One region of the Collimonas rhizosphaerae genome, then DNA from elsewhere that is predicted to be linked to it. Evidence: predicted binding sites of a transcription regulator. Region 1 holds the regulator's gene; the other holds the start of a gene.
What was found. The regulator sigma-54, encoded in region 1, starts transcription at its own class of promoters, with help from an activator protein. The targets are predictions, from matches to a motif close to TGGCANGNAANCTGCTTT.
Positions count from the first base shown of each region.

Region 1 (15,346 bases):
GGACGGTGGTGATTGGCGGTATTTATACCCAGACGATTTCAAACGATATTACTAAAGTGCCACTGCTTGGAGATATTCCGGTTCTGGGTTATCTTTTCAAACAAACGGCAGTTGTTAACAAACGAACTGAATTATTGATTTTCCTGACACCGAAAATCGTCATCGACCGGCTCGCTGGGCATTAATTGCACAGAAGACACCGGCCTGGCGCCGGTGTCTGTATTTTGAGCAAAAGGTTGAGTGGTGAAATGGTGCGGTACACAGGCAATATCTTTCTGGTAGGCCTGATGGGCGCGGGCAAGACTACGGTTGGCCGCGCTCTGGCAAAAAAACTCAACAAGCTATTCATTGATTCGGATCACGAAATCGAGGCGCGTACCGGCGTCTCGATTCCTTTGATTTTCGAGATAGAAGGCGAAGAGAGCTTCCGCCAGCGCGAGACGGAAGTGATACGCGACCTCAGCGGCAGGCGCGGCATCGTGCTGGCCACCGGCGGCGGCGCTGTCATGCGGCCGGAAAACCGCGAATACCTGAAAAACCGCGGCACCGTGATTTACTTGCGTGCCAGCATCCACAACATCCTGCAGCGCACCAGCCGCGACAAGAACCGGCCGCTATTGCAAACAGCCGATCCGCGCCGGCGCCTGGAAGAACTGTCACGGCAGCGAGAGCCGTATTATCGCGACGTGGCCGACATTGTCATCGACACTGGCCGACCTAACGTACAATTCCTGGTACACAGCATCCTGAGCCAGCTGGAACTGCTGCCCGACGAGCCTGAAGCAGGATCGGGCACGGTTAGCCAGGCTGGCGCTATCACCCCTATTTCAGCAAATTCTTTTATGAACCAGCAGTCGCCCCCTCCGGCCCCGGCGCCGACCATCACGCTCCAGGTAGAACTGGGCGAGCGCAGCTACCCGATCGAGATCGGACCGTCGCTGCTGAACGACCGTGAGCGGATTGCGCGCCTGATCATCGGCAAGCAGGTCGCCGTGGTGACCAACACTACCGTCGCGCCGCTGTACCTGCAAGGGTTTAGCCAGGCGTTGAAAGACGCCGGCAAGAGCGTGCTGGAAATCATATTGCCGGACGGCGAAGAAGAAAAGAACTGGGCCAGCCTGATGCAGATCTTCGATCGGCTGCTGAGCGCAAAATGCGGCCGCAAGACGACCTTGATCGCCCTGGGCGGCGGCGTTATCGGCGACCTTACCGGTTTCGCTGCTTCGGCCTACATGCGCGGCGTGCCGTTCGTGCAGATCCCGACTACCCTGCTGGCGCAGGTCGATTCCTCGGTGGGCGGCAAGACCGGCATCAACCACCCGCTCGGCAAAAACATGATCGGCGCCTTCTACCAGCCGCAGGCAGTGATCGCCGATACCATGACCTTGCACAGCCTGCCTGAGCGCGAGCTGTCGGCCGGGCTGGCGGAAGTGATCAAATACGGCGCGGTGATCGACGCCGAATTCTTCAAATGGATAGAGAGCAATATCGGCAAGCTGATGGCGCGCGATAACGTTGCCCTGGCTTACGCCATCCGCCGCTCCTGCGAGCTGAAAGCCGACGTGGTCAGGCAAGACGAACGCGAAGGCGGCTTGCGCGCCATCCTGAATTTCGGCCATACCTTCGGCCATGCGATCGAGTCCGGCCTGGGCTACGGCAAATGGCTGCATGGTGAAGCGGTCGGTTGCGGCATGGTGATGGCGGCTGACCTGTCGCACCGGCTTGGGCACATCAGCGCCGTCGACAAGGAACGCGTCAGTGCGCTGGTGCGCGCCGCCGGCCTGCCGACCGAGGCGCCCAACCTCGGCGCTCAGCGCTGGCTGGAGCTGATGCAGGTCGACAAAAAGAACGAAGACGGCCAGATCAAGTTCATCCTGATGAACCCCTTGGGCGGCCATCTGGTCACCGGCGTGCCGCAAGAAGCACTGCTGGCGACGCTGCAGCAGCTAGCCTCGGGAGATTTGCCGCGATGAACCCGGAAGCGCTTCTCGCTCAACCTCTCGCCCCCTATGCCGCACATTCTGGGCTGTCGCGAGGACGCCTGTTCGAGGAAACGCCACCTAGCGCCCGCAGCGAGTTCCAGCGCGACCGCGACCGCATCATCCATTGCACCGCATTCCGCCGCCTGGAATACAAGACCCAGGTTTTCGTCAACCATGAGGGCGACCTGTTCCGCACGCGCCTGACGCACAGCATTGAAGTGGCGCAAATCGCCCGTTCGATTGCGCGCAACCTGCAACTGAACGAAGATTTGGTTGAGGCGATTTCACTGGCCCACGACCTGGGGCATACGCCATTCGGCCATGCCGGCCAGGATGCCCTGAATGACTGCATGGAGGCGCATGGCGGCTTCGAACACAACCTGCAGAGCCTGCGGGTGGTCGACAAGCTGGAGCAGCGCTACGGCGCTTTTGACGGCCTGAACCTGATGTTCGAGACCCGCGAGGGCATCCTGAAGCACTGTTCGCTGGCCAACGCCAGGAAGCTGGGCGATATCGGCGAGCGCTTCATCCAGCGCAAGCAGCCGAGCCTGGAGGCGCAAGTCGCCAACCTGGCCGACGAGATTGCCTACAACAACCACGATGTCGACGACGGATTGCGTTCGGGCCTGCTGACGCTGGAGCAGATGAACCAGATAGATTTTTATGCAACCCACAGCCGCGAGGTCGAGCGGCTGTACCCTGGCCTCGGCGGGCGCCGCGCGATCAATGAAACGGTGCGGCGCATGATCAACGCCTTGATCACCGACCTGATCCAGACCTCGCAGCAGCGCATCCTGGATGCCCGCCTGCAGAGCGTTGACGAGGTGCGCAATGCGCCGCCCCTGATTGCATTTTCCGACGGCATGGCGCAACAGGCAGCGCTGCTGAAGCGCTTCTTGCGCGAAAACCTGTACCGCCACTACCTGGTCAATCGCATGACGGCCAAGGCGCGCCGCATCGTCGCCGAACTGTATGCCTGTTTCAGCGCCGAGCCGACCTTGCTGCCGCCCGACTATCAGCTGGGCCAGCCCGGCACGGCCGGAGCAAGCCCGCAGGCGCGCGCGATCGCCGATTACATCGCCGGCATGACCGACCGTTACGCGATACGCGAGCACAGGCGTTTGTTCCTGGTAGACGAAGGCCATCTCTGACATGCGTACCACAGGGATTTCCGGTCCCTTGCTCTAAACGCAACAAGTTAGGGTAGACTTTGTCGTTTTCCAATCATTTCATGAGGATCGTTATGCGCCGCGTATACCAAACAGCAGTGACCCTGACCCTGGCAGTAACCGCTTCCGCCGCGCTTGCCTTGTCCTTAAGCGACTTGAGCAACCAGGACGCCAGCAGCGGCCTGAAAGCTGCGCTGCAAAAAGGCGCGGATGTCGCGGTGTCCAAACTGGGCGTCGAGAATGGCTTCCTGAACAACGACAAGGTCAAGATCGGCTTGCCCAGCGTGCTCGATAAAGCCATGCCGCTCTTGAGGATGACCGGCCAGGGACAGAAACTGGACGACCTGGTGGTGTCGATGAACCATGCCGCGGAACAGGCAGTGCCGTTGGCCAAGCCGCTGCTGTTGAATGCAGTGAAATCGATGTCGGTGACGGATGCAAAAAACATCCTGACCGGCGGCGATACTTCGGTGACAGACTTCTTCAAGGCAAAGACTTCGGCGCAACTGGGCCAGAAATTCCTGCCTATCGTCAAAGGCGTGACCGACCGCAACGGCTTGTCGGCGCAATACAATTCGGTCATGGGGCAAGTCGGCAAGACCGGCATGGTGCCAGCCCAGCAAAGCACCGTTGAAGGTTACGTCACGCAGCGTGCGCTGGACGGCCTGTACACCATCATCGGCGACGAAGAGAAAGCGATACGGCAGGATCCGGTCGGCGCCGGCAGCGCGATTATCGGCAAGGTGTTCGGCGCATTGAAATAAGGACGCGCCGCAGCGATAAACAATAATATGGTTTGACAATAACAAAGGGCGCATTGACTGCGCCCTTGTTCATTTATTGGCGCGAGCCACACAGCTCGCGCAGGTCGGATCAGGTCGCGGCGGGGAGTTCTTCCGGCAGGTGCTTGATGGCATCATGCTGGTGGTCTTGCATCTTGTCCTTGTATTTGATCACCTGGCGATCGAGCTTGTCGATCAGGGCGTCGATGGCGGCGTAAAGATCGTGGGCAATGCTTTCGGCATGCAAATCTTTTCCTTTTACGCGCAGGTTGATTTCCGCTTTTTGGCGTTTTTCTTTTTCAGTAATCTTGTCGACCGTCAGGATCACGCTGATATCGATGACCTGGTCGAAATGGCGTTTGATACGCTCTAGTTTGCTTTGTACGTATTCGCGAATGGCAGGGGTTAACTCGAGGTGATGCCCACTGATGGTGAAGTTCATACAGCGCTCCTATCAAGAATATTGCTGGCGGTCCGGAGCTGGATACGCAGGATCTTTAGGCGGACGGTCCGAAAACAGACAGTCCTGGCAAGAACCAATGAAACCCGCTTCGTCTGGACACAGCAAGGGTAAGCTTTACAATCAAACCAGAAGAACTACAAGGCCTTGCGTAAATTAACAGACGGAATTTTCAGTGCTTCGCGATATTTTGCGACGGTGCGGCGGGCTACCACCATACCTTGTTCCGCAAGCATGTCGGCAATCTTGCTGTCAGAGAAAGGATTTTTTGTATCTTCCGCTCCTATCAATTGCTTAATGAGTGCCCTGATTGCCGTTGAGGAAGCCTCTCCACCTGCCTCAGTAGCAACATGGCTGCCGAAGAAATACTTCAGTTCAAACATCCCGTGGGGAGTGAGCATGTATTTCTGAGTGGTTACACGAGAAATAGTACTCTCGTGTAGTCCCAGTGTATCAGCTATTTCACGCAACACAAGCGGCCGCATGGCCACCGCGCCGTGCGAAAAGAAATTCCTCTGGCGTTCCACGATGGCTTGCGCCACGCGCAGGATGGTGTCGAAGCGCTGCCGCATATTCTTGATCAGCCACTTGGCTTCCTGCAGCTGCGAAGTGAGCGCGCCGTCGCCCTTGCTTTGCTTCAGAATGTTGGCATACAGGACATTCACCCTGAGCCTTGGCATGACGTCATTGTTGAGCATGACCTGCCAGCCCTGCTTGCTGCGCCTGACGATCACGTCGGGCACGACGTAGTCGGAAGTGTTGGCGGCGAACGGCGCGCCGGGGTGCGGATTGCACTGCTTGATGACTGCCTGCGCTTCGCGCAGGTCTTCGTCGTCGCAATCGAGCGCCTTCTTGATTTTATTGAAATCGCGTTGCGCAAAAAGCATCAGGTGATCTTGCACGATCGCCAATGCAAGCCGGCGCGTGACAAATGGCACTTTGATAAAACGCCTGATCTGCAAGCTCAGGCATTCCGCCGCATTGCGGGCGCCGACGCCTGCCGGGTCGAAACTCTGCACCATCTTCAGCGCCGTCGATAATTCCTCGATGGCGATTTCCAGTTCCGGCGGCAGCCGCTCCAGGATTTCTTCCAGCGATTCTTCCAGGTAGCCGTTGTCGTCCAGCGCATCGATGGTCAGCTCGACCAGGGCGCGGTCACGCAAGTCGTGCAGCGTTTCGCGCATCTGCTGCAGCAGATGTTCGCGCAAGGTGGATTCGTGGGCTTCCAGCTGCGGCCGCGCATCTTCGTCATCCGGGGTTTTTGAACTGCGCGCGACATCGTCGAAACTCCATTCGCTGTCGCCGCTTTCCGGGCCGCTCTCGGCGGCCGGCGGCGTGTCCAGCCCGGTTTCGCTTTCGCTCGGCGAGCTGCTCACTTCGCTGTCGCCCACCGGGGCATCCATGGTCGACGCGGTGCCGCTGATGGCGCCGTCCGCCAGCAAGCGTACGGAATTGTCGAGCGGGTCGTCGACCCGCTCCAGCAGGGGATTGTCCGACAGGATCTGTTCCAGCTCCTGGTGCAGTTCGAGCGTGGACAATTGCAGCAGCCGGATAGACTGCTGCAACTGAGGTGTCAGCGCAAGATGCTGCGAGGTGCGTAGCTGGAGTGATTGTTTCATGGCTTCCGTGCAGACAATTCACTGGTATTTCTTTATTCGGGGCAGGCTGCCGCAGCGCGGCGCATTCCCTTGCCCCCGACCGTTCGGGCATATCTCGATGAAGCTACATGCGGAAATGCTCGCCCAGGTATACGCGCCGCACCGACTCGTCGGCGATGATGTCGTCCGGACTGCCGCTGGCCAGCACGCTGCCCTGGTTGATGATGTAGGCGCGATCGCAGATGCCCAGTGTTTCGCGCACATTGTGGTCGGTGATCAGCACGCCTATGCCGCGTTCCTTGAGGAAGCGGACGATGCGCTGGATCTCGATCACGGCGATCGGATCGATCCCGGCAAACGGTTCATCCAGCAGGACGAAGCGGGGATTGGTGGCCAGCGCGCGGGCGATTTCGACCCGCCGGCGTTCACCGCCCGACAGCGACAGCGCCTGGTTTTCACGCAGCTTTTCGATTTGCAGCTCGTGCAGCAGCTTCTGCAGCTGCTCGTCGATTTGAGCCTTGGTGAGCGGCTTGCCGTTGGGACGCTGCAGTTCCAGCACGGCGCGGATATTGTCTTCCACCGTCAGCTTGCGGAACACCGATGCCTCTTGCGGCAGGTACGACAGGCCGAGCACTGCACGCCGGTGGATAGGCAAGCGTGAAATGTCGACGCCGTCGAGGTCGATCTCGCCGCCGTCCGACGGCACCAGGCCGACGATCATGTAGAAAGAAGTAGTCTTGCCGGCGCCGTTGGGGCCCAGCAGGCCGACCACTTCGCCGCAATGCACTGTCAGCGACACGTCGTGGACTACCTGGCGCGCGCCGTAGCTTTTCTGCAGGCCTTTGACGATCAGGGTGCTGGGAGCTGTCATTGCGGAGCTTTCGGGCGCGGCTGGATGACGGCGCGTATGCGTCCGGCGCCTGCCTGGCTGTTGCCGTTGACGGTATTGTTGACCGAATAGAATTCAGTGCGGCTGTCGTAGGAAATGAATTCGCCGTTCACTTCGTCGGTTGGTTTGTCGCCTTGCAGGCGGCGCATCTGCGCCTTGGAAAACAGCTTGGTGATTTCTGTCTTGCCGTCGTATTCGATGCGTTCGGCATGGCCGTCGATCCACAGGTCGGGGCCGCCGTCGCGTTTTTGCTTGAACGTGGCGAGCTTGCCGGGATCTGCGTACAGGGTGGCGAACTGGTAGCCGGACGGATCGGTAGTCACCACCACGCGGTCGGCTTTCATCAGCAGCGTACCGCGCGTCAGCACCACGTTGCCGGTAGCGACATTGACCTGCTTGACGTCGTCATAGGTGAGCTGGTCGGAATCGATCAGCGTCGGTTTTTCGGAGTCTGCTTTTTCTGCATGCGCCACGCCTATGGCGCTAAGCAACAGCAGGGATATGAAAAATAGTCGTTTCATGAAAAATCCTGGATAAAGGATAGAACGGTGTGCATAAAATGGCCTGTTTGCCTGGATCAGCGAGGTTTGGGCGGAAACACGCCGTGGACCTTGCTGAACAGTTTCAGTACACGCGTGGAATTATTGAAATCCATGCCGGTGCCATGCAATACCGATTGTCCCAGCGTGAGCTCCACCGGTTTGTCGGACTGCATGACGTCGTCGTCGGGCAGCAGCAGCAGGTATTCGGATTTCAAGTGGAAATTGTCGGCCTGCGGCGTCTTCGGCCGGTCCGCATTGACGTCGCCGTACAGATGCACCTTGCTGTTGTTGTCTTCGATCTTGCCGCGGTCGGCGCGCAGGTTCATCGGCGGTTTTTCCTTGTCCAGGCTGTGGATCAGCGGCTTTTGCACATCGAACGAATCGTCGCCTGGATTATGTGTCAGCCGGTCGCCGGAAATGTTGTAGCGCGGCTGCCCGGTGGGCGACATCTGCACGTAATTGAAATGCTCGACGAAATAATCGGGTTCGGTGCGCGCCGCCTTCGGCAGCAGGTCTTCGGTATTCTGGTGCATCACCTGCACCAGCCAGAAACTGCCGAGCGCCAGCAAGATGAACAATATCAGCAGCAGCAGGAAGCGGAAGCGGTAGGTGGAGCGCAGGTTTTTCATGCAATGTCCTGCGGTGTGGTGCGCAGGTACGACGCCAGCGTCGCTGCGTAGGTATTTTGCGCCTGCATGATCAGGTCGCAGATTTCACGCGCGGCGCCGTGGCCGCCGCTGGCCTGGGTGACATAGTGCACGCGGCTGCGGACATCGGGATGGCCGTTGGGAACGCTGACCGCAAAACCGACCTGCGACAGGATCGGCAAGTCGATCACATCGTCGCCGATAAAGCCGCAGGCATCCGGCGCCAGTCCCAGCTGTGCAAGCAATTTGACAAATGCCGCGTGCTTGTCATGTACGCCTTGCTGCACATGAGCGATGCCAAGGTCGCTGGCGCGGCGGCTGACGATCGCCGACTGCCGCGCGCTGATGATGGCGGTGGCGACGCCGCTCTGCTGCAACTGCTTGATGCCGTGGCCGTCGAGCGCGTTAAAGCGCTTGAGCTGTTCGCCGTCGGCGCCGTACAGCAGGCCGCCGTCAGTCAGGATGCCGTCGACGTCGAAAATCATCAGGCGCACCCGCGCTGCGCGCGCTGTCAGGTCGGCGAGGTTGGTGCTGTCGCCGTGCTTGGCCTGGATATTCATCAGATTACCTTGGCGCGCGTCAGGTCATGGATATGCAGCGCGCCGACCAGCATGCCAGTGGCGTCGGTGACCAGCAGCTGGTTGATGCGGAATTGCTCCATCATGTGCACCGCGTCGACCGCCAGCTGGTCCGGGCCGATGGAGCGCGGGTTGGCGTGCATGACGTCGGCGATCGTGAGCTTGGTGAAATCCTGCACCTGTTCGATCAGCCGCCGCAGGTCGCCATCGGTAAAGACGCCGATGGCATGGAATTTTTCATCCACCACGGCGGTCATGGCGATGCCCTTGCGGGTGATTTCCAGCAGCGCCAGCGACAGCGATACGTCCGCGGTCACGGCCGGAATCGCTTCGCCGCTGCGCATGACGTCGCGCACGTGGGTCAGCAGGCGCCGTCCGAGCGCGCCGCCGGGATGGGAGCGGGCGAAATCTTCTTCGCGGAAGCCGCGCGCGTCCAGCAGCGCCACCGCCAGGGCGTCGCCCATCGCCAGCGTCGCGGTGGTGCTGGCGGTCGGCGCCAGGTTCAGCGGACAGGCTTCCTGGTCGACCCTGACATCCAGGTGCACATTGGCCAGTTGCGCCAGCGCCGAGTCCTGGTTGCCGGTCATCGCGATCAGGCTGGCGCCCATGCGCTTGATGATCGGCACGATCGCCATCAGCTCCGCGGTTTCGCCGGAATTCGAAATGGCGATGAACGCATCGTCCTCGGTCACCATGCCGAGGTCGCCATGTGCCGCTTCGGCCGGATGGATGAACAGGGCTGGAGTGCCGGTAGAGGCCAGCGTGGCGGCGATCTTGCGGGCGATATGGCCGGATTTCCCTATTCCAGAGACCACCACCCGGCCGCTGCAGTTGAGCAGCAAGGCAATCGCCTGTGCAAAAGGATCGTTGACGTCGTCGGAAACCCGGTTCTTCAGGGCGATGATGGCATCGGCTTCGATTTGCAGGGTGCTCCGAGCAAGTTTCAGCGCACGGCCGGCGTCGAATGACTTGGGCAGGGTTTGGGACAAAATTTTAGTATCGGTTAGACTCATCCCGAAAGTATAAACGAAATCCTAAAGCAAAAAACTTGCCAGTCTCGATCGGCTTCAATTAATCTGTCCCTAGTTCTGCCCGCATTAGCGTTGCTGCAACAATGTGTTGATATTGAAATAATTAATTACCAATGATGCTTACCGGACTAGAACTGACAATCTTGCTGCTTGGCTCCGCCGTACTGGGCGTGGTGGCTTTTCGCAGCTTTCATTTGCCGCCGATGCTGGGCTACCTGGCGGTGGGTATCCTGATCGGCCCGCATGCGCTGGGTTTTGCCGAAGACAACGCCACCACCCACGCGCTGGCGGAATTCGGCGTGGTGTTCCTGATGTTTTCGATCGGCCTCGAGTTTTCGCTGCCGAAACTGACGGCGATGCGGCATATCGTGTTCGGCCTGGGCATGGCGCAGGTTGGATTGACCATCGGCGCCACCATGCTGTTCAGCTGGCTGATGGCGGTCATCCTGCCGCAGCTCACCAATATCAGCTGGCAGGCTGCGTTCGCCCTGGGCGGCGCGCTGACCATGTCTTCCACGGCTATCGTGTCCAAGCTGCTGACCGAACGCATGGAGCTGGAAAGCGAACACGGCCGCCGCATCATCGGCATCCTGCTGTTCCAGGACCTGGCGCTGGTGCCTTTGCTGATCGTGGTGCCGGCCCTTGCCGAGCATAACGGCAACCTGCTGGCGACGCTGGCCTGGGCCAGCGGCAAGGCGGTGCTGGTGCTGGCGCTGCTGTTGTTCTTTGGCCAGAAGCTGATGCGGCGCTGGTTCCAGATCGTGGTGCGGCGCCGTTCGCAGGAGCTGTTCATGCTGAACCTGCTGCTGATCACGCTGGCCGCAGCCTGGATTACCGAGCGCGCCGGCCTGTCGCTGGCGCTGGGCGCGTTCATTGCCGGCATGCTGATTTCGGAAACCGAATACAAGCACCAGGTGGAAGAAGACATCAAATCGTTCCGGGACGTGCTGCTGGGGCTGTTCTTCATCACCGTCGGCATGCTGCTCAACCTGCGCCTGGTGATTGAACACTGGTGGCTGGTATTGCTGCTGCTGATCGGCCCGGTGTTCCTCAAGTTCGTGCTGATCGCGGCGCTGGCGAAAATCTTTCGCTCATCCACCGGCGTCGCGCTGCGCACCGGCCTGGCGCTGGCGCAGGCCGGGGAGTTCGGCTTCGTGCTGCTGAACCAGGCCGGCGGCCTGCAGCTGGTTGATCCCTTGCTGATCCAGCTGATCCTGGCGTCGATGGTGTTGTCGATGCTGGCGGCGCCATTCATCCTGGCCAAATCCGACGCCATCGTAATGAAACTGTCTTCCAGCGAATGGATGATGCAGTCGCTGGCCTTGACCCAGATCGCGACGCGCACCATGGCCACCAAGAAGCACGTGATCATTGCCGGCTTCGGCCGCAGCGGCCAGAGCCTGGCCAAGCTGCTGGAAGAAGAGGGCATCGATTACCACGCGCTCGATCTCGACCCCGACCGCGTGCGCGACGCCCGCTCTGCCGGCGCGCATGTCTCCTACGGCGACGCCTCGCGCCGCGAAAGCCTGGTGGCGGCCGGCGTCCATCGCGCCGCCGCCCTGGTGATCACCTACGCCAGCACACCCTCGGCCTTGAAGGTATTGCACCATGTCAGCGAACTGGCGCCGGCCCTGCCGGTAATCGTGCGCAGCTACGACGACACCGATCTCGACCAGCTGCGCGCCGCCGGCGCCACTGAAGTGGTGCCGGAAGCGCTGGAGGGCAGCCTGATGCTGGCCTCGCACGCGCTGGTCATGCTGGGTGTGCCCTTGCGCCGGGTGGTGCACCGGGTGCAGGCGACGCGTGACGAACGTTATGCCGCGCTGCGCGGGTTTTTCCACGGCATCGACGATGCGCAGGATACCGCCGACCACCTGCAGGTGCGCCTGCACTCGGTGGCTTTGCCGGAAGGCGCGCGCGCCATCGGCCGCTCGCTGGCCTGGCTAGGCTTGCCGGAAATGGGCGCCGAGATCGCCGCCTTGCGGCGCGGCCGCAGCGGCATTGCGCCGACGCCGGAAGCAGTGTTGCAGGCAGGAGACATCGTTGTCTTGCGCGGCGCCGCCGACGCCATCTCTCGCGCCGAAGGGCGTTTGCTGCAAGCCTGGAGCAGCGCCAGCCAGCACAGCGACGAAGATTTTTGAAATAATACCCATTCTCATTCAATCGACATTTACAATACGAACTTTGAGTAAGCGGGTTTGTGATTGTGAAAAAAGAAATACGTCATTGGCTGGTCAAGCTGCACCGCTACAGCGGCTTGCTGCTGTCTTTGTATATTGTCATGGCAGGCCTGACCGGCGCCGCGCTGGCGTTCAACGACGACATCGACGCCTGGCTCAATCCGCAGTTCTACCATCTCGGCTCCAGCGGCAACCGGCAGCAGCCGATCGATGCCTTGGTGACCCGGGTCGAGCAGGATTACCCGCACGCGCGGCTGGCCTTTTTCTCGATGGGGCCGGACGTTGGCGCGCCGCTCGAGGCAAAACTGCGGCCGCGCAAGCCGAGCGATGAGCTGGCGGTGGATACGGTGTTTATCGATCCGGTCACGGCGGCCGTGGTCGGCGAGCGCAATACCAAGGCAGTCAGCCTGGCGCCGCAAAACCTGATGCCTTTCCTGTTCCGCCTGCATCGCTACCTGCTGCTGGACAAGCCCGGCGCCATCATTTCCGGCAGCCTCGGCCTGTTATGGCTGGCGACGCTGCTGATCGGCTTCGCGCTGGCCTGGCCCAGGCATCGCAAGGGCTGGGGCAAGGCGCTGTCGATCAAGCGCGGCGCCGGCAGTTTTCGCCTGATGTATGACTTGCATCGTACGGTCGGCCTGGTCGCCGGGGTGCTGCTGGTGATCACCGCGTTTACCGGCGCCGTGATGAACCTGCCGGACGTTGCCCGTCCGCTGGTCTCCAGCCTGTCGCCGCTGACGCCGCCGCCCAAGGAAGTCGCCAAATCGCTGGCTACCGAGAACAAGCGGCAGATCAGCTGGCAGCAGGCGCTGGCTTCGGCGCAAGCCAGCCTGCCGCTGGCCACCCCGGCACGCATCGCGCGTGACGAAAAACACGGCATTTACCAGGTCCGCCTGCGCAAGCCGGACGATATCCAGGACAGCGGCAGCGTACGCGTATTTGTCGACGCTGCCGACGGCCGTGTGCTGCGCTCGCTGGATCCCTTGAAAGGCTCGGCCGGCGATACCTTCATCGGCGTGCAATACGGTTTGCATACCGGCCAGATCATGGGTTTGCCGGGTAAGATGCTGGTCGCCTTCCTCGGTTTCCTGCCGCTATTGTTCATGATTACCGGCATCGCCATCTGGCTGAAAAAGCGCAAATCGGAAGCGCTAGTGAGAGCGCGCCACCTGCACCCGGCCTGACAGCGGCCGAGGCCGCGATAGTTACTTCGGTTGCCGCAGCTTGCCGAACAGCCAGCCGGTCTTGCTGCCGCTGAGCGTCATCGCCATCTGCTGGCGCGCGATAGGCATGCCGCATAGCGGGCCCAGGGCGATGTCGCGCAAGGTGCTGGCGATGCGCGAATCGGATTGGAAAAAGGGCGTCAGCAGCTTGCTGGCGCCCTGGTAATAACGCAGATGCGTGCGCCGCCGCTGCGAATACAGGGCCAGCGCTTGCTCCACCACCGGCGCCTCGGCAAAACAGGCCGCCAGCGTCATCGCATCGACCAGCGCCAGGTTGGCGCCTTGCCCCAGCTGCGGACTGGTGGCGTGGGCGCAGTCGCCGATGCAGACTACCCGCGCATCGTGCCAGTGCCGCATCTGCACATCGGCATAACGCGCAAAGGTCAGTTGCTCCGGGCTTTGTATATGTTGCAGGACCGTGGCAACCGGAGCCAGCTCCAGCACCGATTTCTTCCAAGCCTCCAGTCCTTGCTCTTGCCAATGCTGCAGGCGGTCCGCGCGCAGGCTCCAGAACAGGCTGAGTATCGGCCTTTCCATTTGCTTATACGCAAAGCCGGTAGGCATCAGGCCCAGCATCTGGTGCGCATGGCGGAACCATTGGCGCAGTCCGCCCTGCGTCAGGCCATCGTCAGGCACCAGCGCCCATAGTGCACCCCAGGGATAAGGCGTGACCTTTTGCGGAATCGCCAGCGCCGCCCGCAGTTGCGAACGGGTGCCGTCGGCGATGACGGCGCAATCGAATTCGCCGGCGGCAGCCTCAACGCTGCCTGGTGCAGGGTCGCGGGAAAACAGCAAGGTCTTGCCGCCCGACTGCTGGATGCGGGTGATGTCGGTCGCGCTGCGGACTGCGATTCCCGCTATCTGCACCGCTTGCCATAGCACGGAAAACAAGGCGCCGCGATGCAGGCCGAGGCCGAACGATTGCGGATCATGGTGGCGATAGTGCACATCCAGCACGGTGCGGCCGCCGGCCGTGGTGCCGAACAGGCGGTCGTTGCGGGCGCCGTGTTCCAGGATGGTGTCAAGCAGGCCAAGCGCCGCCAGCACGTGCATGCCGGTCGGCTGCAGCAAGATGCCGGCGCCTACCGCGGTGGGTTGCGCCACGCGTTCGAACAAGGTGACCTGGTGGCCGGCGCGGGCCAGGAACAGGGCGCTGGCGGCGCCCGCGGTGCCGCCGCCGACGATGGCTATGCGCAGCATGGCGGCTGTACGCTGAAGGCGAGCTTCAATGGCTCAGCAGGATATTTTCGGAAGCGGCGGAGCGGCTGCCGGGCAGCGGCTGGTTGCTTTGCCCGTGATAGGCAAACACCACCGATTGCTTGACCGCTTCGGTATTGTTCCGTCCGGCGGCATGGAACAGGCCGCTATGGAAAAACACCACGTCGCCTTGCTGCAGTTCCACTGCTTTTCCTTGCGCAAACAAGGCCTGGTTTGCCGCCACTTCCGGGCGCAGGAAATCGAGCTCATCCATTTGCTCGGGCTTGATATCGAAGCGGTGCGAACCGGGAATGAAGCGCAGGCCGCCGTTGTCCTGGTTCTCGCTGTCGAGCGCCAGCCAGACCGAGATCAGCTCGTTGCGCGGGAACGACCAGTAGCGGATATCGCGATGCCAGCCGGTGGCGGTGCCGAAATGCGGGTGCTTGGTCATCACGCAGTTATGGTGCGACAAGGTGAGGCATGCCGGCTCGCCGAGCAGCAGTTCCAGCATCGCCACCAGCTGCGGATTGCCGGCCCAGGCGCGATAGCTGTCGTGGCGCTGGTAGGCATTGCGCAAGCGGCGCGCGGTGCGGCCGCCGGCGCTGTCGAGCGATTTCGGCGCGCCGGCATAACCGACTTCAGCTTCGTATTCCAGCGGCGCTATCGCCTGCGCCAGGTGTGCATTGGCGGTGGCGATCATCAGTTGGCAATCCGCAGCCGGCACCATGCGCGGCAGGATCAGGTAGCCGTCTTTTTCAAAGGCGTCGATTTGCGCTGCGGACAGCGCCGGAGTGGTGTGGGTAGACATGGTTATCTCGTTTATCGCATCCATTGACGAAGCGCGGGCCCGGGTGCTGCTGCTCCCAGGCCAAGGCGGCCGTCGATATGAAATGGCTGTTTATTTTTTTTGCAGTAAAGGTCCCAGGTATTTGCCGGTAACGCTGGCCGGGTTTGCCGCCACCTGCTCCGGCGTGCCGGTAGCGATGATGCGGCCGCCGCCGGCGCCGCCTTCCGGCCCGAGGTCGATCAGCCAGTCCGCGGTCTTGATGACATCCAGGTTGTGTTCGA
Region 1 is NZ_JBANDC010000004.1:275,156-290,501, reverse strand. It holds gene V8G57_RS07655 (type IV pilus secretin PilQ) at 1-185, shown strand, start outside; gene aroKB (bifunctional shikimate kinase/3-dehydroquinate synthase AroKB) at 249-1,973, shown strand; gene V8G57_RS07645 (deoxyguanosinetriphosphate triphosphohydrolase) at 1,970-3,133, shown strand; gene V8G57_RS07640 (DUF4197 domain-containing protein) at 3,226-3,915, shown strand; gene hpf (ribosome hibernation-promoting factor, HPF/YfiA family) at 4,025-4,375, opposite strand; gene V8G57_RS07630 (RNA polymerase factor sigma-54) at 4,531-6,012, opposite strand; gene lptB (LPS export ABC transporter ATP-binding protein) at 6,116-6,862, opposite strand; gene lptA (lipopolysaccharide transport periplasmic protein LptA) at 6,859-7,401, opposite strand; gene lptC (LPS export ABC transporter periplasmic protein LptC) at 7,458-8,051, opposite strand; gene V8G57_RS07610 (KdsC family phosphatase) at 8,048-8,629, opposite strand; gene V8G57_RS07605 (KpsF/GutQ family sugar-phosphate isomerase) at 8,629-9,660, opposite strand; gene V8G57_RS07600 (monovalent cation:proton antiporter family protein) at 9,795-11,819, shown strand; gene V8G57_RS07595 (PepSY-associated TM helix domain-containing protein) at 11,885-13,042, shown strand; gene V8G57_RS07590 (FAD-dependent oxidoreductase) at 13,064-14,281, opposite strand; gene V8G57_RS07585 (phytanoyl-CoA dioxygenase family protein) at 14,307-15,086, opposite strand; gene uvrA (excinuclease ABC subunit UvrA) at 15,177-15,346, opposite strand, start outside.

Region 2 (15,346 bases), on a different contig from region 1:
CATGGGTCAGTTTGCCGCTTACCAGCGCGCCGCTATGCATTTCCAGCGCCTTGTAATTGACATCACCGGTTATGCGGGCTTTCGGCTGCAATTCAAGCAGTTCGGCGGAGTAGACATTGCCGCAGATCTCGCCGTTGACCACCAGATGGGCGACCCGCACGTCGCCTTCCACCTTGGCGCTCTCGGAAATCACCAGGACGCTGGTTTCGCCAGCCTCGGCCACTACATTGCCCTTCACATTGCCGTCGATGCGCAGACCGCCCTTGAAACGGACATCGCCCTCGATGCTGGTCGACGAGCCAATCAAGCTATCGATAGTGCTCTTTGCTTTACGGTTGAACATGATGTTTCCTTTTTACAAATTAGAGGTTTGCTGCGCCCGCATCTGGCCCTTTTCCATGACCTTCGCCTGAATCGCCTTGACCACGGCGCCTTCCGGCAAAGTCAGTTCAGCCTCGACGCGCTGGTAGTACTTGAAATCCAGCTGCGAGGCGGTCTTTTCTGCCGCCGTGGCGTTGGCGCCGGGGAAAATCAGCACCGTGCTTTTGCCTGCCACTGTCGCGGTCACCAATAGTTGCACATTTCCAACAAAATTGGCACCCTTCCCGCCCTGCATGATCAACATCCGGTAACGCAATTGCGTCGGCGTCAACAGCTCTGCGGTCAGGCGCTGGATCGTGATGCCCTGGCTGCCGGTTGCATTCGGCAACAGGCCCTCGAAAAACGCCAGGTCTTCTTTCAGCTTCGCATTCTGGGTTTCCAGCACCTTGATCTGCTGGCCCAGCTGCTCTTGCGCCGCTTTCTCGATATTGAGCCGGCTTTCGGCCGCATTGACGGTGCTCGAGAAACGGTCGCGCTCTGCCGTCAAGGCGTTCACTTTTTCATTCAGGTCCGCCAGCTGCTGTTTGCTGACCATCGGACTATGGCCGGTAAAATCGCGCCCGAGGTCATATATCCACATCGCGACCGCGCCGCCGAAGCCGAGCACCAGCACCAGGAAAAGCGCTTTCAGCGGCCACGGGTAATGGCTCTTCACCGTCATTTTCGGCGCCGAAATCGACATGCGCCGAACCCACAATTTATACTTCATCGCTGCCGGCCCGGTCGTTCAGGGACGGATACAAACGAAACACTGCGATCATGGCATGACCGGCACATGCAGCAGCCCGGTGGTCTCTTCAAGGCCGAACATCAGGTTCATGCATTGCACGGCCTGGCCGGCCGAGCCCTTGACCAGGTTGTCCTGCACCACCAGCACCACCACGGTGTCGCCGTTGTCCGGGCGGTGCAAGGCGATCCGCAACATGTTCGACGCACGGGTGGAGCGGGTCTCGGGGTGCGAGCCGAACGGCATCACGTCGACAAACGGCTCATCCTTGTACGCATCTTCAAACAGCGCCTGCAGGGCCGCATTGTCGATATCCTTGGTCAGGCGCGCGTAGATGGTGGAATGCATGCCGCGAATCATCGGCACCAGGTGCGGTGTAAACAACAGGCCGACTTTCTGATCGGTCAGCTTGCCGAGCTGCTCCAGCGTTTCCGGTGAATGCCGGTGGCCGGATACGCCGTAGGCCTTGAAATTGTCGCTGGCTTCCGAGAACAGCAAGCCGATTTCAGCCTTGCGGCCGGCGCCGGATACGCCCGACTTGCAATCGGCGATCAGGTGCGAAGCATCCACCACGCCAGCCTTCAGCAACGGCGCCAGGCCGAGCTGCATGGTGGTCGGATAACAGCCGGGATTGCCGATGATGCGCGCTTCCTTGATGGCGGCGCGGTTCAGTTCCGGCAAGCCGTACACGGCTTCCTTCAGCAGCTCGGGACAGCTGTGCGGCATCTTGTACCATTTCTCGAACACCGCGGTGTCCTGCAGGCGGAAATCGGCGGCCAGGTCGATCACCTTGACGCCGGCGGCCAGCAATTCAGGCGTCTGCGCCATGGCGACGCCGTGCGGGGTGGCGAAAAACACCACGTCGCACTCGGTCAGCTTGGCTTTTTCCGGCGCAGAAAACGCCAGCGCGACGCGGCCGCGCAAGGACGGATACATGTCGGCGATCGGCATGCCGTCTTCCTTGCGCGAAGTCACCGCCTGCAATTGCGCATGCGGATGGCTTGCCAGCAAACGCAGCAGCTCCACTCCGGTGTAACCCGTACCACCCACAATCCCGACTTTGATCATTTCTTTTCCTTGCATGGAGCTGTACATCTTTCCAATCCGGTTTTTCAAACCCGATATGGAAACCGTACGATGTTGGACCCGGTGCCTTGGGTAAATTGCCGCCAAGAGCTGGCTATTTTATCAGCCAATGAATCGTTGAGGAGGCTTAACATTGAAATCGGAAATTCCTTGAAGGCACAGGCGCTGCAGTGCTTTTCCCAATGTTACCTTTTGATAAAGAGCGCAACAAACGACCCGGCAAATGGCAAAAAGCCGCCAGGCGCAAACCTGGCGGCTTTTCGATATTCTGAAAGCGTAGATTAGCGCTTGGAGAATTGTTTTGCGCGGCGTGCCTTGCGCAGACCGACCTTCTTACGCTCAACTTCACGTGCATCACGTGTAACGAAGCCGGCTTTGGACAGCTCCGATTTCAAAGTTGCATCGTAGTCGATCAGTGCACGAGTGATGCCGTGGCGAACTGCGCCAGCCTGGCCGGATTCACCGCCGCCGCTGACATTGACCTTGATGTCGAAAGTTTCGACATGGTTGGTCAGTTCCAGTGGCTGGCGAATCACCATCAGGCCGGTTTCGCGCGAAAAGTATTCATTCGCTGGCTTGCCGTTGACGACGATCTGGCCGGAGCCGGACTTGATGAAGACGCGAGCCACTGCACTCTTGCGACGGCCGGTTCCGTAATTGTAGTTACCGATCATGTCTATTCCTTAGAGTTCAAGTGCTTTAGGTTGCTGCGCAGTGTGCGGATGGGTGCCATCTGCGTACACTTTGAGCTTCTTGATCATGGCGTAGCCAAGCGGACCCTTAGGCAGCATGCCCTTGACCGCTTTTTCCAGCGCACGACCTGGAAAACGCTGTTGCATTTTCTGGAAATTTGTTTCGTAGATGCCGCCTGGGTAACCGGAGTGACGGAAGTACGTCTTGTCGGTTGCCTTGGCGCCAGTGACGCGCAGTTTGCCTGCATTGATGACGACGATGAAATCGCCGGTATCAACGTGCGGAGTAAATTCCGGTTTGTGTTTGCCGCGCAGTCGGAGTGCCACTTCGCTGGCAACACGTCCGAGGACTTTGTCCGTCGCGTCAATCACGAACCAATCACGCTGGACTTCATGGCCCTTAGCGGAAAAAGTTTTCATGTTGACTTCCTAACTAGTTTAATTCGCTCAAATGGTGGTTCCGCCGCTATCGAAAACCGGCTTTTAGACCGGGGCTTCGTCCTGCGTCAGCGACAGACTCTTCCTTGTTATCTTTTCCTGAGCAAACGGAAAAGCCGTAAATTATAGCCTTTTCAAGGACTTGGCGTCAAATTGATTGAAAAAAATCGCCGTTTGCGCTATGCGATGTTGTAAATAAGCTTGCCGATGCGCCGGCTGCCGCTCTTGCGGATAAAAGAAAACCCGAACTGCGCACTTGGGCATCGGGTTTAAATCCACTCCTGTGGAGGGTGGAGGAGACATGGCGTCAATTGCCGGAAATCAATTCCGCAACCGTTAGATTGATCTTAGCAAACAGAATGGTGCATCGCAAGGTAAAGAATCGCGGGCTCATCCAAAAACATGGCCCCGTTTTCTTTTTGCCAACCCGCTCCCGTCCAGGCTACATCCGTCAAGAGCAGTTAGAATATTGCGACACAACCACTTCCCACGAGATCATATGGAATGCACAGTTCGCTGGACCGGTTCGTCCGGCATGACATTTTTGGCAGAAACCGGCTCCGGCCATGTATTGGCGATGGACGGCGCCCCTGACGGCGGCGGCCGCAACCTGGCGCCGCGCCCGATGGAAGTGGTGCTGGCCGGCACCGGCGGCTGCACCGCTTACGACGTCGTGCTGATCCTGCGCAAAAGCCGCCAGGATATCCGCGGCTGCGACGTCACGCTGAAATCGGAACGGGCGGAAACGGAACCCAAGGTATTCACCAAGATCCACTTCCATTTCACCGTACGCGGCCGCAACCTGAAACCCAACCTGGTCGAGCGCGCAATCAAGCTGTCGCACGAAAAATACTGCTCAGCCTCGATCATGCTGGAAAAAACCGCCGCGATCACCCATTCCTTCGAGATCGTCGACGACCTGGCCGAAGCGGCCGCCGAAGCCTAGCCTCAAATGTGGTAAGCGACCGTCGTCATCACTTTCGACATCGCCTGCATCACCTTTTGCACCGGGCGCGGCATTTCGGCTGCGCCCAGCGACCGCGCCGCCTCGCCATGGGCGATTTCATCGTCGCGCATCTGTTCGACGATAGCGCGCGACTTGGCGTCCTGCAGCGGCAGCTGTTCCAGGTGGCTGCTGAGATGCGCCTCAACCTGGCGCTCGGTTTCCGACACAAAACCCAGGCTCCGGGCATCGCCCAGGCGCGCCGCCAGCGTTCCTAGCGCATAGGATCCGGCATACCACAGCGGATTGAGCAAACTGACGTGCGAACCCAGCTCGCGCAGGCGTTCCGCAGTCCAGGCCAGGTGGTCTTCCTCTTCCCTGCCCGCCGCGGCAAATTGCTGCTTGATCGGATCGCCTTGGGCGAAGCGGCCCTGGGCGTCGTACAGCGCCTGCGCGCAGACTTCGCCGACGTGATTGACCCGCATCAGGCCGGCGCTGTGGCGCTGCTCGGCCGCATCCAGCACACCGTCGGCCGCCTGCAGCGCCGGATTCGGGCGCGAAGCCGACGCTTGTCCGGTGATCACCCGCAAGGCGTTGTCGAAATCGGCGATGGCTCTGTCCAGGAATAGCATGCGAAGAATCACTTTTAAAATTAGGTAGGTGGATTTTATCAGGCTGGCTTCAATTGCCGCGCTTGGGGCGGAACACCGCGGCGTCGGCATAAAAAGCCTGGTCCTGTCCCTGGCTCCAGTCCGGCACGCCGAGCACCGGCAGCGGCGTCAGGCGGCCGATCAGCGCGTCTTGCTGCGCCAGCTCGGCGGCAACGTGCCGGTCGATCCATTCGCGCCGCAGGTTATCGCTCAACCCGTAATAAGATTCCGGCACGCGCAGCACCAGGGTATGCGCGGTTATCGCCTTGTATGGCTGCACCAGTTTTTCCAGCAAGGCGTGGCCAAACAGCCAGACCTCGGCTGCGCCGCCAAACATGGCGCCTTGCTCGATAAACACCTGCTGCCATTGGTGCTGGCGCAATGCGGCGCTCAGCGACTGCCCCGCGGCATTGTCCGGCACCAGCAGCAAGGCGGCATTTTCGTCAAAGATGGTGGCGGCATCGCGCGCCGCGCCGCGCGGCTTGCTGCTGCCGGAGACGGTCCCGGCCTTGGCCAGCTCGGCGGCCTGCAGCGCATTCAGGCGCGCCTTGACGGCCGGGAACGACAGCCAGATCAAGGCGTTCAGGAAATCGTGGAGATTGTCGCGGGTCGGCACTTTGCCGCTGCTGCCGATAAATGACTCGTAGGCGGTCGCCGCAGGCAGCTCGGCCTGTGCCACAAAGCTGACCGGCAAACCCTGGTAGTTGCGGATGTCGCGCTCTCGGGCGGCCGTATTCAATGCCTGCCGCCAGTCATCGGCGACGCTCAGGCGCTGGCCAAGCAGGTGAAACGGCTTGAGCCAGGGTTGTGACCAATCGACGAGGGCGGCAGGAGTAGGCATTTGCCGCGCATTTTACCTCGCGCGCATGCGGCTCAGCCCACTGCCCGCTGCAAATTGTCCAGGCCGATATTGGCGACAGCATCGGCGCAACGCACCACTTCGCCGATAACGATAATGCTGGGGCTGCCGAGCCCGCTGTCATGCAAGGCTTGCGGCAACTGCGCGAGAGTGGTCAGCAGTTGCGCCTGCGTAGCCAAGGTCGCCGACTGGATCACCGCCACCGGCATGGTTGCGGCCATGCCGGCCTGCAGCAGGCTGCGCTGCAACTGCGCGCAGCGGGCCACTCCCATGTACACCACCAGCGTCATGCCGGCCGCCACCAGCGCCGTCCAGTTCGGCTGGGCGCTCTCGCTCTTGCCATGGCCGGTCACGAAAATCACGCCCTGGCTATGGTCGCGATGCGTCGCCGCAATGCCGATGCTGGCCGCGGCCGCCATGCCGCTGGTAATGCCCGGCACCACTTCGACCGCCACCCCTTGCCGCTGCAAATGCGCGCGCTCTTCGCCGCCGCGGCCGAACAGATAGGGGTCGCCGCCTTTCAGGCGCACCACGCAATGGCCTGCCTGCGCTTCCAGCACCATCAGGCGTTCGATGAATTCCTGCGAGGTCGACTGGCAACCGCCGCGCTTGCCGACATGGATCACCCGTGCGCTGTCTTGCGCATGCACCAGCACTTCGGGATTGACCAGGTCGTCCACCAGCAGCACATCGGCTTGCGCGATGGCCCTGGCAGCCTTCAGCGTCAGCAGGTCCGGATCACCTGGTCCGGCGCCGACCAGCATCACTTTACCTTGCGGTTTCATCATAGGTTCCTGGTTTCCCTCAGGCCGCCTGCGCGGCCGGATGGGCTTGTTTGCGATACAGGAATTCCAGCACCGAGGTCCGGTACTCGGCATACAAAGGATCCTGCGCCAGCGCCACGCGTTCACGCGGCCGCGCCAGCCTCACCTGCACGATATCGCCGATGGTGGCGGCCGGACCGTTGGTCATCATCACGATGCGGTCGGACAGCAGCACCGCCTCATCGACATCGTGGGTCACCATCACCACCGTCGATCCGGTCTTGGCGACGATCTTCAGCAGCTCGTCCTGCAAATGGGCGCGGGTCAAGGCGTCCAGCGCGCCGAACGGTTCGTCCATCAGCAGCACCTTGGGCTCCATCGCCAAAGCGCGGGCGATGCCGACCCTCTGTTTCATGCCGCCGGAAATTTCATGCGGGCGTTTTTGCCCGGCCGCCGTCAATCCCACCATCGCCAGCGCGGCCTTGGTGCGCTCCTTCAAGGCACTCTTGTTTTCGGTGGCGGCGAACACGCGCTCCACGCCGAGATAGATATTTTCGTGGCAGGTAAGCCAGGGCAGCAGCGAATGGTTCTGGAACACCACCGCCCGTTCCGGCGATGGTCCGCCGATTTCACGGCCGGCGCAAATCAGCACGCCGTCGCTCGGCAGCAGCAAACCGGCGATCAGGTTCAGCAGGGTCGACTTGCCGCAGCCGGAATGGCCGATCAAGGTCACGAACTCGCCCTTGCGCACCGTCAGGTTGATGTCGCGCAGTGCGTGGAACTGGCCCTTGCTGGTGCTGAACACCATTTCAGCCTGGTGGATATCGATGAATTTGGCGTCGCGCTGTTCCATGTTTTCCCCGATGTCAGTTAGTTCGATACTTGCTCATAGGTAAACGCCTTGGCCAGAGCCACCAGCAATTGCTCCAGCACCAGGCCGACCACGCCGATCACTACTATCGCGATGATGATGTGCGGCACGTTGAGGTTGTTCCATTCATCCCAGACCCAGAAACCGATGCCGACGCCGCCGGTCAGCATTTCGGCGGCGACGATCACCAGCCAGGCAGTGCCGATCGCCAGCCGCACGCCGGTCAGCATGTACGGCAATACCGAAGGGAACAGGATCCTGGTGATGACTTTCCATTCCGACAGGTTCAGCACGCGCGCCACGTTCATGTAATCCTGCGGCACCCGCTGCACGCCGACAGCAGTGTTGATGATCATCGGCCAGATCGAGCAAATGAAGATGGACCAGATCGCCGCCGGATTGGCCGACTTGAACACCAGCAGGCCGATCGGCAGCCAGGCCAGCGGCGATACCGGTTTCAGCAAGCTGATGATGGGACCGAACATGCTGGAGAGGAACTTGAAGCGGCCGATCATGAAGCCCAGGGGAATCCCCACCAGCGCCGCCAGGCCGAAGCCGACGCCGACCCGCTGCAGTGAAGCCAGGATATTCCAGCCTATGCCCTGGTCGTTAGGGCTGGTCCGGTAGAACGGATCGGCAAACAGCTTGAGCGCTTCCTGCAAGGTCAGCAGCGGCGTCGGAAACTGGCTGTTGCTCATCGCGATGATCTGCCACACCAGCACCAGGAACGCCAGGCCAAGCAACGGCGCAACGATGCTCATCAGCCAGGACGGCATGCTGCTGCGGCGGTTCATTTTCGGCAGCGGGCGCGGAGCGGCGACCGCGGCTTCAGCCACAACCTCGGTTGCCTTGCTATCCATTGCTGCCGCCTGGCGATTGGCATTTGCCGCCGTGTCCATGATTGCGCTCATAGTGACTCTCCAATAAATCGCGGTTCATAAACGTCTGGATTTATTTATGCACGGATCTTGAAAGATGCGGCATAGGCTTGCGGATTCCTGCCGTCCCACACCGTGCCGTCCATCAGCTTCGAGCTCCGCAGCGGGTCTTTCGGCAGCGGCGTGTTTGTCATCGCCGCCGCATCCTTGTAGAGCGCGATCTGGCTGACCGACTTGGCCACCGCCAGGTAGTCCGGGTCGCTTTTCAGCAAACCCCAGCGCCGGTGCTGCGTCATGAACCACATGCCATCCGACAGGTAGGGGAAATTGACCAGGCCGTCGTTGTAAAACTTCATGTAGTTCGGATCGTCCCAGGTCTTGCCCAGGCCGTTCTGGTAACGGCCCATGATGCGCTGGTCGATCACGTCCTTGCTGGTGTTGACATACGATTTGTCGGCGATCGCTTCGGCCATCTTGTTCTTGTTGGCGAGCGAAGCATCGATCCATTTCCCCGCTTCCAGCACGGCAGCGATCAAGGCGCGGCAGGTGTTCGGATTCTTGGCGGCAAACTCGGCGGTAGTGCCCAGCACTTTTTCCGGATGGTCTTTCCAGATTTCCTGGGTCGTGATGGCGGTAATGCCGATGCCATCGACGATCGCCCGGTGGCCCCAAGGCTCGCCGACGCAAAAGCCGTCCATGTTGCCGACCCGCATGTTGGCCACCATCTGCGGCGGCGGCACCGTAATCACCTTGGCGTCCTTGAGCGGATTGACGCCGTTGACGGCCAGCCAGTAGTACAGCCACATGGCGTGGGTGCCGGTCGGGAAGGTCTGGGCAAATGTATATTCGCGCTTGTCGCTGGCCATCAGCTTGGCTAGCGACGGCCCGTCCACAGCGCCTTTGTCGGCCAGCTTCTTGGACAGCGTGATGGCCTGGCCGTTATTGTTGAGCCCCATCAGGATCGCCATGTCTTTCTTCTGGCCGCCTATACCCATCTGCACGCCGTAGATCAAGCCCGACAGCACATGCGCGGCGTCGAGTTCGCCGTTGGCCAGCTTGTCGCGCACGCCGGCCCATGAGGTTTCCTTGCTGAGGATGATCTTGATGCCGTATTTTTTGTCAAAGCCGAGCAGCGACGCCATCACCACCGACGCGCAATCGGTCAGCGGGATGAAGCCTATCTTGACCTCGGTTTTTTCCGGCTTGTCCGAGCCTGCGGCCCAAACACCGGTGCTGGAAAGTCCTAACATGCTGGCTCCTGCCGCGAGAGTCGCGGTCTGTAATAGTTGACGGCGCTTGCCGTCGACAAGCGTGTTCGGCGTGTCCGGGGTGTTTAGCTGCAGTGCATTGCTTGCTTCCATCGCATGGCTCCAGATTGTTTCCGGCAACAAAAAAGGCGTCATCCCGCGCTGGACAAGCCATGCGGAAAGACACCTTTGTCTTATGCGGAAACGGCCGCCGTTAGCCGATTCCAGCAGCGCCAGCGTTGGCGCCTGAAATGGACTATGCAAACCACGTGCCAGGGATTTTTACCGGGGGAAATGCAGGACCGTGCCGGTTTTCCGCTCAAAAAGCGCACCGGCCTTGTGCAATGCACCAAACCAGCTCGCGGCAACCGCGCGTCCAGTTCACGGCCTGGTCAGCCCAGCAGGTCGGCAGCGTCGATAATGCGTTGCGCCACTTCGGACAGCTTGAGGTTCTTGTCCATCGCCAGCCGCCGCAGCTTTTGATATGCCTCCTGCTCCGTCAGCTTATGGTGATCCATCAGCAAACCCTTGGCCCGGTCCAGCAACTTGCGTTCGGCCAGCTTCAGCTTGGTGTCGGACAGCTCCGCCAGCAGCTTCTGCTCTTGCCGGAAGCGCGCCAGAGCGACCTCCAGCACCGGCTTGATGCGCGCCGTCTGCAGGCCGGCCACGATATAAGCGGAGACACCGGCCGCCATCGCCGCATCCATGCTGGAAGTTTTTGCATCCTCGGTAAACAGGACGATCGGGCGGCGCGCATCGCGTGTGGCGATCACCACGTGCTCAAGCACGTCGCGCGCATCGGATTCAGCATCGATGATGACCATGTCTGGTTGCAACTGGGCAATTCTCTCTGGCAGGTACAGGTCGGCCGGAAGTGAAGCGACTATGTTGTAGCCGGCCTCCAGCAAGCCGATGCGCAAAGCCTTGCCGCGCGCGGCTTGCGCCTCGAACGCGGGATCGTCGTCACCCTCGATGGCGACCGGATTGACAACAACGATACGTAGACTTTGCATGCTTGAACCTGGATCCGAAGGCGAATCGGTGAGCTACGGTTAGACAGGATGGAAGGCCGGTTTTATCCGTTCCTGCCATTCAAGCAAGCAAAAATCGCACCATGTCGATGCAAAAGGTAAAAAGCGGAGGTGTTAAATGACCCTACGCCAGTTGCCAATCTATCGTCTCGCCGCCGTTCAGCGGCACCAGGGTAGTCTCGCCCAGCGGCAATTCCGCCGGCAAGGTCCACGACTGGCGCTCCAGCGTGACCGTGCCCTGGTTGCGCGGCAGATTGTAGAAATCGGGGCCGTTGAAGCTGGCGAACGCCTCCAGCTTGTCCAGCGCGCCGGCCTGGTCGAATGCCTGCGCATACAGCTCCATCGCATGCAGCGCGGTATAACAGCCGGCACAGCCGCAGGCGTGCTCTTTCAAACCCTTCGGATGCGGGGCTGAATCGGTGCCGAGGAAGAAGCGCGTGCTGCCCGACGCCACTGCCTGCACCAATGCTTGCCGGTGCTCTTCTCGCTTCAGTACCGGCAGGCAATAATAATGCGGCCGGATGCCGCCCTTGAAGATTTCGTTGCGGTTATACAGCAGGTGATGCGCCGTGACGGTGGCCGCCACCGGCCCGCTTGCGCTCTCGACGTATTGGGCGGCGTCCTTGGTGGTGATGTGCTCGAACACCACTTTCAGTTCCGGCATGTCGCGCCGCAACGGCTGCATCACACGATCGATGAAAACCGCTTCGCGGTCGAAGATATCGATTGCAGGATCGGTCACTTCGCCATGCACCAGGAACGGCATGCCGAGCTCCTGCATGACTTCCAGTGTCTTGTAGCACTTGCCCAGGTCCGTTACGCCGGCATCGGAATTGGTGGTGGCGCCGGCCGGATACAGCTTGACGGCGTGCACGAAGCCGCTGTCCTTGGCGCGCCGGATCTCGTCAGGCGGCGTATTGTTGGTCAGGTACAGGGTCATCAGCGGCTCGAACGCCAGCTCCTGCGGCAAGGCTGCCAGGATGCGCTCGCGGTAGGCTGCCGCCTGCGCAGTGGTGGTCACCGGCGGCTTCAGGTTAGGCATCACGATGGCGCGGGCGAACTGGCGCGCGCTATGCGGCAAGACGGCGGCCAGCGCCACGCCGTCGCGCAGGTGCAAATGCCAGTCGTCGGGACGGGTGATGGTCAGTGTGTCGGTCAAGGCATCAGTCATGTTCATTCTCTTCTGCAAAAAGTCGCTCCAGCATGGCTGCCGGATTGTTCAGGAAATGGCGCGTGGTCGTATAGTGTTCGGTGTCTTCGTAGCGGGTCTCGGCAAGGCCGCTCTGGTCCAGCAGGTAAATCCTGGCGTGGGGATAAGCCAGCAGGATAGGCGAATGGGTGGCGATGATGAACTGGCTGCGATTTTGCGCCAGCTTGTGGATAATCGCCAGCGCCGCCAGCTGGCGGTTGGGCGATAACGCTGCTTCCGGTTCATCCAGCATGTAAAAACCGTCAGGCTGGAACTTGTTTTGCAGCAGCGCCAGGAAAGACTCCCCATGCGATTGCCGGTGCAGCCCCTTGTCGCCATAGGATGGATGCTGTCCGTCATCCATGTTTTCCTCGTAGGTGGCGAGGTTGAAGAAACTTTCGGCGCGCAGGAAATAGCCGGCCCGGGGCCGCTTGAAGCTCTTCACTGTCCGTATGTAGCGATACAGGTCGGAATGCGCTTCGGCGGTAGAGAAATTCGCGTTCCTGGTGCCGCCTTCCGCATTAAACCCCCAGGCAACCGCAATCGCTTCCAGCAAGGTCGATTTGCCTGCGCCGTTTTCGCCGACCAGGAACGTGACGTCAGGATGAAAATCGATCTGCTCCAGTTCGCGCACGGCCGGGATGCTGAAGGGATACACATCATAATCGACCGCCAGCTCGGGATTGAGTTTCAGGCTGCGCAGGTAAGGTTTGGTGGCTAGCATGGTGCGGCGGGGGTTCGGATGAGCGTCATTTTACCGCAGGCCGGGGGGCGGCGCCTCGCCGGATGCTCCCCGCCTGCCCTTCCGCGCCCGGCAACCAGGCAACAAAAAAGCCGCCCGGATATGCTCCGGAGCGGCTTCTTGCCTCGCGCAAAACGCAGCGATCAGTGAATGATCTTGGCCAGGAAATCGCGGGCGCGGTCGGAACGCGGCGCGCCAAAGAACTCGTCCTTGGTGCAGTCTTCCACCACCAGGCCCTTGTCCATGAACACCACGCGGTTGGCGACCTTCTTGGCGAAGCCCATTTCATGCGTCACCACCATCATGGTCATGCCTTCTTGCGCCAGGCCGACCATCACATCCAGCACTTCATTGATCATTTCCGGATCGAGCGCTGAAGTCGGTTCGTCGAACAGCATCGCAATCGGATCCATCGACAACGCACGGGCAATCGCCACGCGCTGCTGCTGGCCGCCGGACAGCTGGCCAGGGAACTTGTCTTTCTGTGCAATCAGGCCGACGCGGTCCAGGTACTTCAAGCCTTTTTCATTGGCTTCGTCCTGGCTGCGGCCCAGCACCTTGACCTGGCCGATGGTCAGGTTCTCGCGGATCGACATGTGCGGGAACAGTTCGAAGTTCTGGAACACCATGCCGATGCGCGCGCGCAGTTTCGACAGGTTGGTCTTGGGGTCGCCGACCGAAACGCCATCGACCGTGATCTCGCCCTTCTGGAACGGCTCCAGGCCGTTGACGGTCTTGATCAGCGTCGATTTACCGGAACCCGACGGTCCGCACACCACCACCACATCGCCCTTGGCCACTTGCGTGGTGCAATCGGTCAGGACTTGAAATTGGCCGTACCATTTGCTGACGTTGTTAAGCTTAATCATGAGTATTTCTCCTAATTCCTGAATTCTGTTTTGCAGTCCAGGCCCGCCCCTTCCTTGGGCCGGGCCTGGATCTTGTCGAACAATTATCGAATAATCGCAACCCTTTGCTGCAGCTTCTTGACCAGCGACGACAAGCCGAAGCTCATCACGAAGTACACCACGGCGACAAACATGTACATCTCCACCAGGCGGCCGTCGCGCTGCGCGATCTTGGATGCGACAGTAACGAAGTCCGGCACCGAGCCCAGCACATAGACCAGCGAAACGTCCTGGAACAAGACGATGGTCTGGGTCAGCAGGATCGGGATCATGTTGCGGAACGCTTGCGGCAGCACCACATTGCCCATCATTTGCCAGTAATTCATGCCCAGCGCATAGCCGGCAGAAACCTGGCCGCGCGGGATCGACTGGATCCCGGAACGCATGATTTCGCAATAATAAGCTGCTTCAAACAAGATGAACGTGATCAATGCCGACGAGAATGCGCCGACCTGCACCGGCTGCGATGCGCCGATAATCCAGGCGCCGATGTACGGCACCAGGAAGTAGAACCAGAAAATCACCAGCACCAGCGGCACCGAGCGGATCAGGTTGACGTAGCTGGTGGCGATCAGTGAAATCGTCTTGTTGTGCGACAAGCGCATCATCGCCAGCACGGTGCCGAACAGGATGCCGCCTATCATCGCCACCAAGGTCAGCGTCAGCGTGAACTTCATGCCGGTGGTGAACAGGTAGAGCCAGGAGCGCTGGATGACGTCAAAATCGAAATTCGAAAACATGATTAATGACCTCCCGTGTTAGCGCTGCCGGCAGCAATGAAACCTGGAATCGCGATCGCTTTTTCAAGCCAGCGCGCCAGCAGCAAGGCAATCGCCGAGATGATCACGTAGATCACGGTAGCGCCGGTGAGAGCTTCGAAAGTCTGGAAGGTAAATTCACGCATCGAATAAGTAGCGGCGGTCAGTTCCACCAGGCCGATCGTCAGTGCGACCGAGCTGTTCTTGATGATTGCTGCGAATTCGTTGGTCAGGGACGGGATGATGATCCGGAACGACATCGGCAGCAAAACGTAGCGATATGTTTGTGGCAACGTCAGACCAAGTGCAGTACCCGCCAGCTTTTGGCCACGGGGCAGTGCATTAATGCCAGCGGAGACTTGTACGGCAATCCGCGACGACGTAAAAAAACCCAGCGCCAGGAAGGCGGTGATGAATGATGCATTTGGCAGGCTCTTGAGCCAGTTGCCGACGCCCGCAGGGACGATTTCCGGCATCACGAAATACCAGAGAAACATCTGCACGATCAGCGGGATGTTGCGGAATAATTCAACGTAGCCGTTGGCCACGCGTACTGCCCACTTGTTCGGCATGGTACGGATCGTACCGATCACCGTACCGATGATCAGCGCCATGATCCAGGCCGATGCGGACAGCGCAAGCGTCCACTTCAGGCCGGCCAGCAAGGTGTCCATGTAAGTGCTGACACCGTCGGGAGACTCTTGCCAGAAGATGCCCCAGTTCCAGTTGTAATGCATATTAAGTCCCCTCTATTACTCAAATCTCCATTGCTGCGCCAGCAATCGGCAAGCGCCTATTGTGCGGCGCAGCAATTCAATTTCAGAAACAAAACGGGAGGCTTGCGCCTCCCGTTCCGTTCTTATCGCCTATCTTATTTTTTCTTCAACTTCAGCGATTGCTTTTGCGCTTCAGGGACGGCAGCATAGGCAGCCGGATCACCCGAATCGGTTGGCTTGGCAAACGCAGCCTTCAGCTCTGGGCTGACTGGCACGTTCAGGTTGATGCCCTTCGGCGGAATCGCCTTCAGGAACCATTTTGCGTAGATGTCGTTGATCTGGCCCGAGGTGTAGACATTGCTCAGCGCAGTGTCGACCGCTTTCTTGAATGGCAGGTCGTCTTTGCGTTCGATAATGCCGTACGGCTCAACCGACAAGGCTTCCTTGGTGATTTCGTAGTCGGCAG
Region 2 is NZ_JBANDC010000009.1:209,913-225,258, forward strand. It holds gene V8G57_RS14970 (bactofilin family protein) at 1-343, opposite strand, end outside; gene V8G57_RS14975 (DUF6776 family protein) at 356-1,063, opposite strand; gene argC (N-acetyl-gamma-glutamyl-phosphate reductase) at 1,139-2,176, opposite strand; gene rpsI (30S ribosomal protein S9) at 2,476-2,868, opposite strand; gene rplM (50S ribosomal protein L13) at 2,878-3,306, opposite strand; gene V8G57_RS14995 (OsmC family protein) at 3,824-4,270, shown strand; gene coq7 (2-polyprenyl-3-methyl-6-methoxy-1,4-benzoquinone monooxygenase) at 4,273-4,899, opposite strand; gene V8G57_RS15005 (DUF3025 domain-containing protein) at 4,949-5,758, opposite strand; gene cobA (uroporphyrinogen-III C-methyltransferase) at 5,791-6,561, opposite strand; gene V8G57_RS15015 (ABC transporter ATP-binding protein) at 6,581-7,393, opposite strand; gene ntrB (nitrate ABC transporter permease) at 7,411-8,205, opposite strand; gene V8G57_RS15025 (CmpA/NrtA family ABC transporter substrate-binding protein) at 8,367-9,539, opposite strand; gene V8G57_RS15030 (ANTAR domain-containing response regulator) at 9,929-10,549, opposite strand; gene pyrC (dihydroorotase) at 10,692-11,726, opposite strand; gene V8G57_RS15040 (AAA family ATPase) at 11,731-12,480, opposite strand; gene V8G57_RS15045 (amino acid ABC transporter ATP-binding protein) at 12,642-13,367, opposite strand; gene V8G57_RS15050 (amino acid ABC transporter permease) at 13,451-14,146, opposite strand; gene V8G57_RS15055 (amino acid ABC transporter permease) at 14,149-14,901, opposite strand; gene V8G57_RS15060 (amino acid ABC transporter substrate-binding protein) at 15,036-15,346, opposite strand, start outside.
Region 2: a site for sigma-54 is predicted at 10,634-10,651, ahead of V8G57_RS15030 (ANTAR domain-containing response regulator). Genes of this name have one in related genera too.